Regions from separate parts of the Pseudarthrobacter oxydans genome, predicted to be linked through region 1. Evidence: riboswitches for the same ligand, from Rfam matches in the RefSeq annotation. Region 1 holds a riboswitch; the other holds the start of a gene.

Region 1 (5,257 bases):
GTTGTACCTCGGCCGGATGTAACGGTTCAGGAGAATCACCGAGGGACGGCCCAGGATTTCCTGCGGTCCCACCACGGGATCATCGCCTTCGGCAACCACGCTGGCCTTGCCCGTGAGCACAAGCACCAGCGCCCGGCGGAAAGTGATCACCGCCAGGGGCTCATACCCAGCATTCAGAACGAGAGTGCGCATGCACGTACCTCTTCACGGCCGCACCCGTCCAGGGGCACGAGGGCCGGCTGCCCTCGGCATGTCCGGGCTATGGATCGACACCACAAGAGTAAACATAGAAGCGCGCGATCGGCTAATCGCCCTTTCCCTGAACGGTCGTGTCGATCCAGTCAGGCGGCGCATACTGAACGGCTGGAGCAGCCGGCAGTTAAAAGGCAAGAACCCTTGCCGTGAGGGCAAGGGTTCTTTTGAGTCCTGGTCGGACCGCCGGAACTGGCGGGTCAGTTCACTCGGATGAACACGGGGCCGGAGCCGACGTTGGCGCTGAAGACCACCGTCTGGTTTCCGTTGTAGCCACCGTGGACGGCCTGGCCGTTGCCTGCGTAGACAGCAATGTGTGCCATGCCGGCACCGCCGTCGGCGTAGTAGATCAGGTCGCCGGGCTGCGCCTCGGCAGCGCTGACGGTGCGACCCAGGGAGAGGTAGCCTGCAGGCCAGTCGTGGAAGTTGATCCCCACTGCTGCCAGGGAGTTCGTGACCAGCATGGTGCAGTCCTGCATAACACCCAGCTGGGCGTATGCAGCCGACAGGATGGCTGCACCCTTGCCGCTGGCGGAAGCAGTGGGAGCGGCGGCCGGGGCCGAGGCCGTGGAAACCTTGGCCGTGACCTTGGGAGCAGCAGGCTGGGCGACGGGGGCCGGCTCGGCCTCCTGGACCTCGACAGGTGCGGGTTCTTCGATAACCGGGGCCGGCGTGGTGGTGACGGCGGGCTTTTCGAAGGTGATGTTGATCGTGGAGGCCGCGGAGATGGGGGCTTCGACGGCGGATTCAACTTCCAGGGTGGAAGCCGGAGCGGAGTCGCGCTGGACGTTGGAGTCGGCAGCGTTCGCCGCGATGCCGCTGGTCAGTACCAGGCCGGAAGCGGCGGCGATGACAGCGGCCTGGCGGCCTACGCCGCCGGCGTTCTCGCCGACAGCCTTGGCGATGATGGCGATTGAGCTGGTTTTGGTGACCTCGGCGCGATGCCGTGCGGTAGCACGAGTAGTCATCAGTTCTCTCTTTCGTTTTCCTCAGGCCGTTGTGGGCACCAAGGGATGTGGACGCGCCGGCATCTTGGGGGTACGCCGGCACGCCCCGAACGGGGATGTGGTGTTAGCGGAAAGCGTGGTGGAGCAAAGAAATAGTTCTTGGACCCGAGGGTCCAAGAACTATTTGCTGATGGTGAAGAACGAAGAGGTGCCGGTGGCGGCTACGGCGTGGAGCAGCGTGCCCTGGGAGGGGTTGAGCGCGCTGACCATCATGCCGTTGCCGACGTAGATGCCGACGTGCGCTCCGCCGTTCTGCATGACCAGGTCGCCGGGCTGCGGGGTGGAGGTGGGGGTCATGGCAGTCCAGGCGTTGACGCGGGGGATGCTGATGCCGGCCTGGGCGTAAACCCACTGGGTGAAGCCGGAGCAGTCCCATCCGGTGACCGGGCTGGTGCCGCCCCAGACGTAGGGGCTGCCAATGCCCGTGTAGGCGATGGCAGCAATGCCTGAGGTGGAAGCGGAAGAGACAGTCTTGGCCAGCTTGTCCGCTGCAGACTCCGAACTCGACGCTGCGCCCGTTTCCGTGGCGGTGGACTGTGGGCGCACCCGCTCCGGCTTCGGGGCGGCAGTGGTCTTGACCACGGGCCGCTCGAACGACACGGTGGCCGTGGGGGCTGCGGTGACTGCCAGGGCAGCCTGCGCGGAGCCGGACTCGGTGGAAGCGGAAACACCAGCGGTGGTGTCCGCTGCGTTGGCGGGCAGGCCCATGCTGAGGATAAGACCGGAAGCTGCGGCGATAACGGCAGCCTGGCGACCTACTGTCCCGGCATTGGCACTAACAGCCTTGGACATAGTGTCCAAGGGGTTGGTACGAACCGTTTGCGCACGGTGGCGCGCAGAATTATTGCGTGAAGACACGAAGGTAGCCTCTCCCAATGCCTGCGAGGTGAGCTGTCGGATTCGGATGGGAGTCACCCGGCCGCGCTGCTTCCAAGGAAGTTTTGCGACTTAACCCCAAGGTCTTAGCCAAAGCCAAGACCAAAATTGGTTCCCCCGCCCCTGCCAGACGATGAAATGCGAACGGACCTTGAGCGGTGGCAGAGTTAGGCAATCCGCACAAGAGCGTCAACTTCGGAAAAGTTGACGCGAGTTAGACGGTACAGCAGTTTTGAGTGAATGTCACATTCAGGTCACGGCAAGTCACGATCATCTGATAGTTCACCGTCACTTGACTACAGCCAGCCAGTCGGATCGACCACTTCGCCGTTGACCTGCACCTCGAAGTGGAGGTGGCAGCCCGTGGAGGCGCCCGTGGTCCCGCTAAGGGCAATTACGTCCCCGCGCGAGACGGTCTGCCCCTCCCTCACGCTGAAGGAGGAGAGGTGGTTGTACGTGGTTTCCAGGCCGTTGCCGTGGTCCACCACAACGCGGTTTCCGCCGCCGAACTGGTGCCAGCCCACGAAGGTCACGGTACCGGTGGCGGCAGCGAAGACCGACGTACCGCACTGGGCCACATAGTCCTGGCCGCGGTGGAAGTCGCCTGAGCCACCGGTGATCGGGCTGACGCGGTAGCCGAAGGGGGACGCTGTGGTCAGCGTGGCCAGTGGAGCGCCGAGGCTTCCTGCCGAGGCAGCACGTGACACCGAGCCGGCGGACTGGGCACTGAGAAGCTGCTTGAGCTTGCCGTCCGGATCCGCCTGGGTGACCACGGCGGAACGGCTGAAATCGATCTGGGCACCGGCCTCGGCTGAGATCTGCGGCTGCGGCGTGACGGCTGAGGCTGCCATCGGAGTAACACCGGGAGCGTCGGTGGCCATCACGGGGCTGGTGGCCGGCACCGTCACGGTCAGCACCAGGCCTGTGGCTGCGAGTGCGATTCCGGCCTTCTGGCCGATTCCGCTCGCAGCAGCGAACTCGGTGACTTGGCGGAAGGGACCACGACGGCGGCGCGCATCACGGTGGGGATCGCGGGGGCGTTCCGTGGTGATGACTTCAACAACCCGCGGCGTCGAAGCGGGCACCGCTGCGCGGCGGCGTCCCCTGGGGGTCTGCATGGACAAGAAGGGTTCCTCTCTGGAAAGCCTGCGAAGTTAGCTGTCGGATTCGGGTCAGAGAGTTCAAAGACCCGGTCCGCCGTAAGCAAGCTTCGGCACAGAGGTATCCACGGAGGATCCTTCACTGGAAGAGGCTTGCTGCTGACGGACTTCACCCCAAGGCAGTCCCCCGGCTGCCGTTTGTGGTTCCCCCGCCTCTGCCAGTAATGACTCGTGCACCTGATCCGCTGGCAGAGCTCGGCTCCAGATCAGGTAACGCTTTAGTATCAACGCTTGGGTTTAACTATAGGGGCAAAAGTCCCAAAGTAACAATTCCGTTATCTTTGCGTAACCGGCACCCGTTGGGGTAGCCGGGAGGCCTCAAGCGGTCCCTAGCGTACGGCCACGAAGACGTGCGCCGCGACTTCCGGCGGCAGCTCCAGGGCCCCTTCGATGCCCGGGACGCGGACCGAAATGTACTCCCCCACCCGCTCCAGCGAGACCGAGGCACCGGGCCGGATTCCGCCTTCATCAAGCTGGACCAACAACTCGGGTTCCACCTGGATCGGCTCTGCCAGGCGGCTGACTGTCACCTCAGACGCCGGGCCGTAGGTCTTCATGGCCTCAAGCAGGCTGACCGCCGCGTCCGCAGCGGCCTGCGCCTCGCCCCCGAGGGCCGCCAATCCCGGGATGGGATTGCCATACGGGGACTCAGTGGGATGGTTCAGCATTTCGTAAATGCGCCGTTCCACCCGTTCGCTCATGACGTGCTCCCAGCGGCAGGCTTCGTCATGGACGTAGGCCCAGTCCAGCCCGATGACATCGGCCAGGAGCCGCTCCGCCAACCTGTGCTTCCGCATGACTTCGGTGGCGCGCTTCCGGCCCACCTCCGTGAGTTCAAGGTGCCGATCTCCGGAGACAACCACCAGGCCGTCCCGTTCCATCCTGCCGATGGTCTGCGACACAGTGGGCCCGGAGTGGCGCAGCCGCTCCGCGATCCGGGCCCGGAGGGCAACGATGTTTTCTTCCTCAAGCTCCAAGATGGTCCGAAGGTACATCTCCGTAGTGTCGATCAGATCCGTCATCCAGCTCAGCTCCTCGAGCGCAGTACCTTGCGTTGTCCCACCGTACCGCCTTCACATGCAGCGTGGTCCGTTGGAAAGCTTAGCCTATTTTGAGTTTGTCCGAATAGTTGACGGCGCGGGCAGGGGCCCTGTCTCAATGTCTGGACTATGACGGTCCCGGTTCCCGCTGAAACAGCTGTTCAGGCAGAATGAGGGAGGGCCCGAGTCACAGTCGCCGCGACTGCCTGGCACCCACATCCGTCCGGACCAACACCCCGTCCACGCCGAAATTGGAGCACCTGTGAGCGAAACCAGCATCACTATTCCCGCCGACCTCCTGCCCAAGGACGGGCGGTTCGGCGCCGGTCCCTCCAAAGTCCGGCAGGAGCAGATCGATGCCTTGTCCGCCGCATCGAAGACCATCCTGGGAACGTCCCACCGGCAGGCACCGGTCAAGAACCTGGTGGGGTCCGTACGCGAAGGCCTGAGCCAGTTCTTCCGTGCCCCGGAAGGCTATGAGGTGGTGCTGGGCGTGGGCGGTTCCACGGCGTTCTGGGACGTCGCCAGCTTCGGCCTGGTGGAGAAGAAGGCGCAGCACCTCTCATTCGGTGAATTCGGCTCGAAATTCGCGGCAGCCACCAACAAGGCACCTTTCCTGGATGCCTCCTCCATCATCAAATCCGAGCCGGGAACCCGCCCTGCTGCGCAGGCTGAGGCGGGCGTTGATGCCTATGCCTGGCCGCAGAACGAGACGTCCACTGGCGTGTCCGCCCCCGTTAAGCGCGTGGCTGGCGCGGATGAGGGCTCACTGGTCCTTATTGACGCGACGTCGGCAGCCGGCGGCCTGGACGTCGACGTGGCGGAGAGCGACGTCTACTATTTCGCCCCGCAGAAAAACTTTGCCTCCGACGGCGGGCTGTGGCTTGGCCTGTTCTCGCCGGCTGCACTGGAGCGCGCGGCC
Region 2 (5,257 bases), 140 kb from region 1:
GCTGCGTAGCTTTCGGCCCCGGACACCAGGGACTGGGCGTAGGCGCGGATTTCCTGGGCCAGCTTGGCGATGGAGGTCCCGGCGGCCGCCGCGGTTTCCTCGTCGATGCCCATGTAGAGCACGAATCCGCGGGCTACGTTGTCACTGGCGACAGGCCGGACAGCAGCCGGACCGGCCACTACGGGAGTGGGGGCCGTCATCGGTGCCGCCTCGGCAGGCTGGACGGCACGGAGCTGCCCGTAGGAATTGGGGTTATAGCCCTGGGGCGCGTAGCCCTGGGCGGGAAAGTTGCTTCCGGAAGCAGAGGGAGCAAGGGCAGGGCGGGGGCCGAAGCCGGGGCGGAGGCCGGTCTGCTGGCCCGCCTTGGCGGCGTTACGGACAGAGATGTGGACGTATCCGGATGCAACTGACATAAGTGCTTACCTCAATGTGAATGGCCGTCATCACGGCCCGAATGCTGGGTTTCCCCGCAATGCGAACTGGGGAGGGGCGCCCGACGCTGGGCTGGGGGCGAATGCCTAAGAACTTCGGAGGGTGGGAAGGTCAGGCGTGCATTCGACAACAGCGCATGTCGGCAGCAGCGGATGTGCTGGGCCAATATTCTGCGTCTGCAGGTGCTGTTGAGTTCTTGTTCACATTGGAAGTGTGCAGCGTAACAATGCCAACTTGCAAGTAACAATGGACGCGATCGTCCGCATAATGAGACGAACTGGGCTAATGTGCCGCAAATCACGATTCTGGCGGAGCCATAAAAATAACGCTTGTTATCCCTTGGAGGCGTCCGATTCCGCCCCTAGGCAGAATTTTGTTCGACAGCATGGTGCTTCCCGTCGAAAATATTCAAGACTGGGACTGATAGGGAAATCCCACTCACCGCCTTGCTGGCGTGTCCAGCCGCCCGCGTTTTCGGACAAGAAATTTTCCCGGAAAACTGCCGCGCGACGGCAATCCCGCAGCAGCGGCCACGCAGGAGCAGCCGCATTTCCGGCATCCAGCTCGCTAGGCTGGGATTCACAGCTTGGTCACAGGAATGCCATAGCCGGGCTTAAACCAATAATCGGAAAGTTGTCCCATGGCCACGTCGCACTCCATGACAAACAACCTCCCCAAACTCACCCATCCGGACGGCTCCCCCATCAGGGCCCTCGTCGTGGATGACGAACCCAGCCTCTCTGAACTCATGAGCATGGGGCTGCGCATGGCGGGCTGGTCCGTGGCAGTAGCTGCCGACGGCCCGGAAGCGGTGAAGCTGGCCAAGGACTTCCGCCCCGACGTCCTGGTATTGGACGTCATGATTCCAGGGTTCGACGGCGTCGAGGTCCTGAACAGGATCCGCGCTTTCGCACCCGAGGTTCCCGCGCTTTTCCTGACCGCCAAAGACGCGGTCCAGGACAGGATCGTGGGCCTCGCTGCCGGCGGCGACGACTATGTGACCAAACCCTTCAGCATGGAGGAAGTCCTGCTGCGGCTGCACCGGCTGGTCCAGCGCTCCGGAGTTGCCGCCATGGACACTGCGGAACTGGTAGTGGGAGACCTTGTGCTCAACGTCGACACCCGGGAGGTGACCCGCGCGGGCGAGGAGCTCCAGCTGACGGCCACCCAGTTCGAGCTGCTGCGATACCTCATGGAGAACCCAAAGCGCGTCATCAGCAAGGCCCAGATCCTGGACCGGGTGTGGAACTACGACTTCGGCGGCCAGGCAAACATCGTGGAACTCTACATCTCCTACCTGCGCAAGAAAGTGGACGCCGTGCACCCGCCCATGATCCACACCGTGCGGGGCGCCGGGTACGTCATCAAGCCGGCGGAGTAGGCGCGCCATGACCTCCGTGCACACCGCGGAGCCGCAGCCCCGGAGCTGGCTCAAACCCGCCACCTGGCACTTGCGCACACGCCTTATCCTGCTGGCCATGGCGCTGTTGATCGCCATCTGCGGTGCGGTGGGCGTAGCCAGCTACGCCTCGATGGACTCCTTCCTCACCCGCCAGCTGGACGAGCAGCTGAGCCAGGCCGCAGCCCGCTCCAACGATCCCGGCCGGCCTCCCTCCGGCGGCTTCAACGGCAGGGACCCCCTGGATTCCCGCGGACAAAGCGTGGGAACATTGAACGCCCGCATCCTCAACGGCCAGGTCAACAGCGCCGGCTTCCTGGCCCCGGACACTACGCGCTCTGCGCTGTCCTCCGAGGACAAGCAGGTCCTGCTCGCACTGGCCACCGATGCCCGGCCCGTTGACCGCACGCTCTCAAACGGTGACTACCGGCTGATTGCGGTCAAGACCAGTTTCGGCGACGTCCTGGTCACAGGGCTCCCCCTGGCCGCCAAGGAGAGCACGCTGACGTCCCTGGTGTGGACCTTCGTGTTCGTCTCGCTGGGCGGGTTGCTCCTGATCGGGCTGGTGGGCACGGTCCTGATCCGCCGCACCATGAAGCCCCTTGAACAGCTCTCCGAGGTGGCCACCCGGGTTTCGCAGCTGCCCCTGGACGCCGGCGAGGTGGCACTTGCCGTTCGCGTCCCGCCGTCGAACTCCAACCCTGGAACTGAGGTGGGCAGCGTGGGGCACGCGCTGAACCTCTTGCTGGACAACGTTGCGAATGCGCTGCAGGCGCGGCAGAAGAGCGAGACCAAGGTCCGGCAGTTCGTGGCTGACGCCTCCCATGAGCTGCGCACGCCGCTGACCGCCATCCGCGGCTACACCGAACTGATGAGAATGACGGAAAACTTCACTCCGGACGGGGAGAAGTCGCTGGCACGGGTGCAAAGCCAGTCGGAACGGATGACCGCTTTGGTGGAGGATCTCCTGCTGCTCGCGCGGCTCGACGAGGGCCAGCCGCTGAAGCTTGCCGAGGTGGACCTGACCCAGCTGGTGGTGGAAGGCGTCAGCGATGAGAAGGTCATGGCGCCAGGGCACACCTGGCGGCTGGAGCTCCCCGACGAGCCGGTGGTGGTGAACGGGGATCCGTCCCAGCTGCGGCAGGTGCTGATGAACCTGCTCTCCAACGCCCGCAAGCACACCCCTCCGGGAACCACGGTGGTAACGGGGGTGGAGAAAACGCCGGAGGGCGCCGCAGTGGTGACCGTAACGGACGACGGCGGCGGCATACCGCCGGAGTTCGTGGACCAGGTCTTCGCCGGTTTGCCCGCGCAGACGCGGCACGTGCGGGGACCAGCGCGCCCGGTGCGTCCGCCGCTGAAGGAACCAGCGGTTTGGGCTTGTCCATCGTCGAGTCCATTGTTGAGGCCCACGGCGGACGGGTAACGGTGACGTCGCAACCCGGCCGCACGCAGTTCGCCCTGCGGCTACCCCTCATGCGGGGAATGGCACAAGGCGGCGCGCCGTCATCGTGACCTCCGTTACCAAAATGTGACTTATGCGCTGAACTCCTGTACCGTCGAATGGGTGCGGTCCCCGTTCGGGCCGCATATCCCGGGTTGACGCCAAGCTCTGCCACTTCCCGGATTCCTCTTGAACAACGGCAGAGGCGGGGGACCCACCGTCCCGGGCACTGACTGCCCTTGGGGTTAAGCCTGCACGTGTTTTTTCCGTGCGGCCGGATGCCCTCATCCGAACCCGACAGCTAACTCCGCAGGTGTGAGAGGCGATCTATTATGTCCAAGTTCCTTGTAAAACCACGCCCGAATTCAGGCACGGATGCACGCTCCACGCGTGCAGCAGGCAAATTCCCCTCCGTCGGCCGGCGCGCCGGACTGCTGGCAGCATCCTGCGCCCTCCTTGTTGGAGTTGGCGCTGCGGGCCAGGCCACCGACACGGGTGCCCGCGTGGCAGCCACCGGGGCGCAGGCTTCGGAGTCCCATTCCAAGCTGAGCATGGAGCAGAGCGAAATCCGGGCCAACCCTGCGCCTGAGCCCGCAGCCGAGCAGATCAACGTTGTCCCGCAGGCAGCCGAACCTGCTCCCGTTGCCGAGCCCGCACCGGCTCCTGCGCCGGAACCCGCTCCGGCCCCGGCACCCGAGCCCGCGCCCGTCGTCGCGGTTAATGATCCCGCAGGCGCCCAGGCGTACGCCGCAGGCCAGCTGGCTTCCTATGGCTGGGCTCCGGACCAGATGCAGTGCCTGCAGACCCTCTGGACCAAGGAATCGGACTGGACCACCACGGCCACCAACCCGAGCAGCGGCGCCTACGGCATCGTCCAGTCCCTGCCGGCTGAGAAGATGGCCAGCGCCGGAGCCGACTACCTCACCAACTATCGCACGCAGATTAACTGGGGCCTGAACTACATCCAGGAGCGCTACCAGTCGCCGTGTGGTGCACTGAACTTCCACTTGTCGAACAACTGGTACTAGGCGGGATGCAGTAACCTACTTCTGCTGCTCCCCCGCCTCCCGGCCGGGGATGTACTGGACGGCCCACCGGTTCCCGTCCGGATCCGCGAAGTACACAAAATGGCCCCAGTCCTGCACGTCCACTTCGCTCACGTCCACCCCGTTGCCCTTCAGGTGCTCGTAGGCAGCCTGGATGTCGCTGACCACGAGCTGGAGGTTCGAGCCGGTACCCGGAGGCGCGTCCGTGAGCCCTTCCCCGATGCAGATGGAGCAGGCCGAGCCGGGAGGAGTCAGCTGGACAAAGCGGATGGAGTCCGTGGGCCGCTGATCGAAATCGGCATTGAACCCCACCTTGTTGACGTAGAAATCCTTGGCCCGGTCCACGTCGGACACAGGGACAAACACCAGTTCCAGTTTCCAGTCCATCCGCACAGGCTAGCCCTGCGGCCGGGAACAGGAAAGGCCTGGCTTTAGCCTGCCATGTCCTTAGCCTGCGATGCCGTACAGCCGGTCGCCTGCGTCGCCGAGGCCGGGAACGATGTAGGACTTCTCGTTGAGCCTTTCGTCGATGGAGGCCAGCACGATGGTGACGTTGGCGCCGGAGAGTTCTTCCTCCAGCTTCGCCAGTCCTTCCGGAGCAGCAAGCAGGCAGATGCAGGTGACATCAGAGGCGCCGCGCTTGAACAGGAACTTGATGGCTTCGCGCAGCGTCCCGCCGGTGGCCAGCATGGGGTCCAGGACGAAGATCTGCCGGTCGGTAAGGTCCTCGGGCAGGCGCTCAGCGTACGTGATGATGTCCAGGGTTTCCTCGTCACGGGCCATGCCGAGGAAGCCCACTTCAGCTGTGGGGACGAGCTTGGTCATGCCCTCGAGCATTCCAAGGCCCGCGCGCAGGATGGGCACCACCAGGGGGGTGGGCTTGGTGAACGCCGTGCCCACGGTGGTGCTGACGGGCGTTTCGATGGTGACTGGCTC

What was found. Region 1 has a riboswitch for cyclic di-AMP ahead of SMD14_RS04085 (M23 family metallopeptidase). Riboswitches for the same ligand answer to the same signal wherever they lie in the genome.
Region 2: it holds a riboswitch for cyclic di-AMP, as region 1 does, so the genes downstream of both, SMD14_RS03470 (hypothetical protein) here and SMD14_RS04085 (M23 family metallopeptidase) in region 1, are expected to answer to the same signal.

The regions. Positions count from the first base shown of each region.
Region 1 covers NZ_CP139438.1:881,052-886,308, reverse strand. The annotation lists gene SMD14_RS04100 (HNH endonuclease) at 1-192, opposite strand, end outside; gene SMD14_RS04095 (NlpC/P60 family protein) at 453-1,220, opposite strand; gene SMD14_RS04090 (C40 family peptidase) at 1,380-2,051, opposite strand; cyclic di-AMP (ydaO/yuaA leader) riboswitch at 2,122-2,319, opposite strand; gene SMD14_RS04085 (M23 family metallopeptidase) at 2,432-3,253, opposite strand; cyclic di-AMP (ydaO/yuaA leader) riboswitch at 3,264-3,506, opposite strand; gene SMD14_RS04080 (metal-dependent transcriptional regulator) at 3,625-4,317, opposite strand; gene serC (phosphoserine transaminase) at 4,598-5,257, shown strand, end outside.
Region 2 covers NZ_CP139438.1:741,079-746,335, reverse strand. The annotation lists gene SMD14_RS03485 (winged helix-turn-helix domain-containing protein) at 1-413, opposite strand, end outside; gene SMD14_RS03480 (response regulator transcription factor) at 1,073-1,813, shown strand; partial or broken gene SMD14_RS03475 (ATP-binding protein) at 1,821-3,346, shown strand; cyclic di-AMP (ydaO/yuaA leader) riboswitch at 3,442-3,602, shown strand; gene SMD14_RS03470 (hypothetical protein) at 3,608-4,303, shown strand; gene SMD14_RS03465 (glyoxalase superfamily protein) at 4,319-4,708, opposite strand; gene upp (uracil phosphoribosyltransferase) at 4,769-5,257, opposite strand, start outside.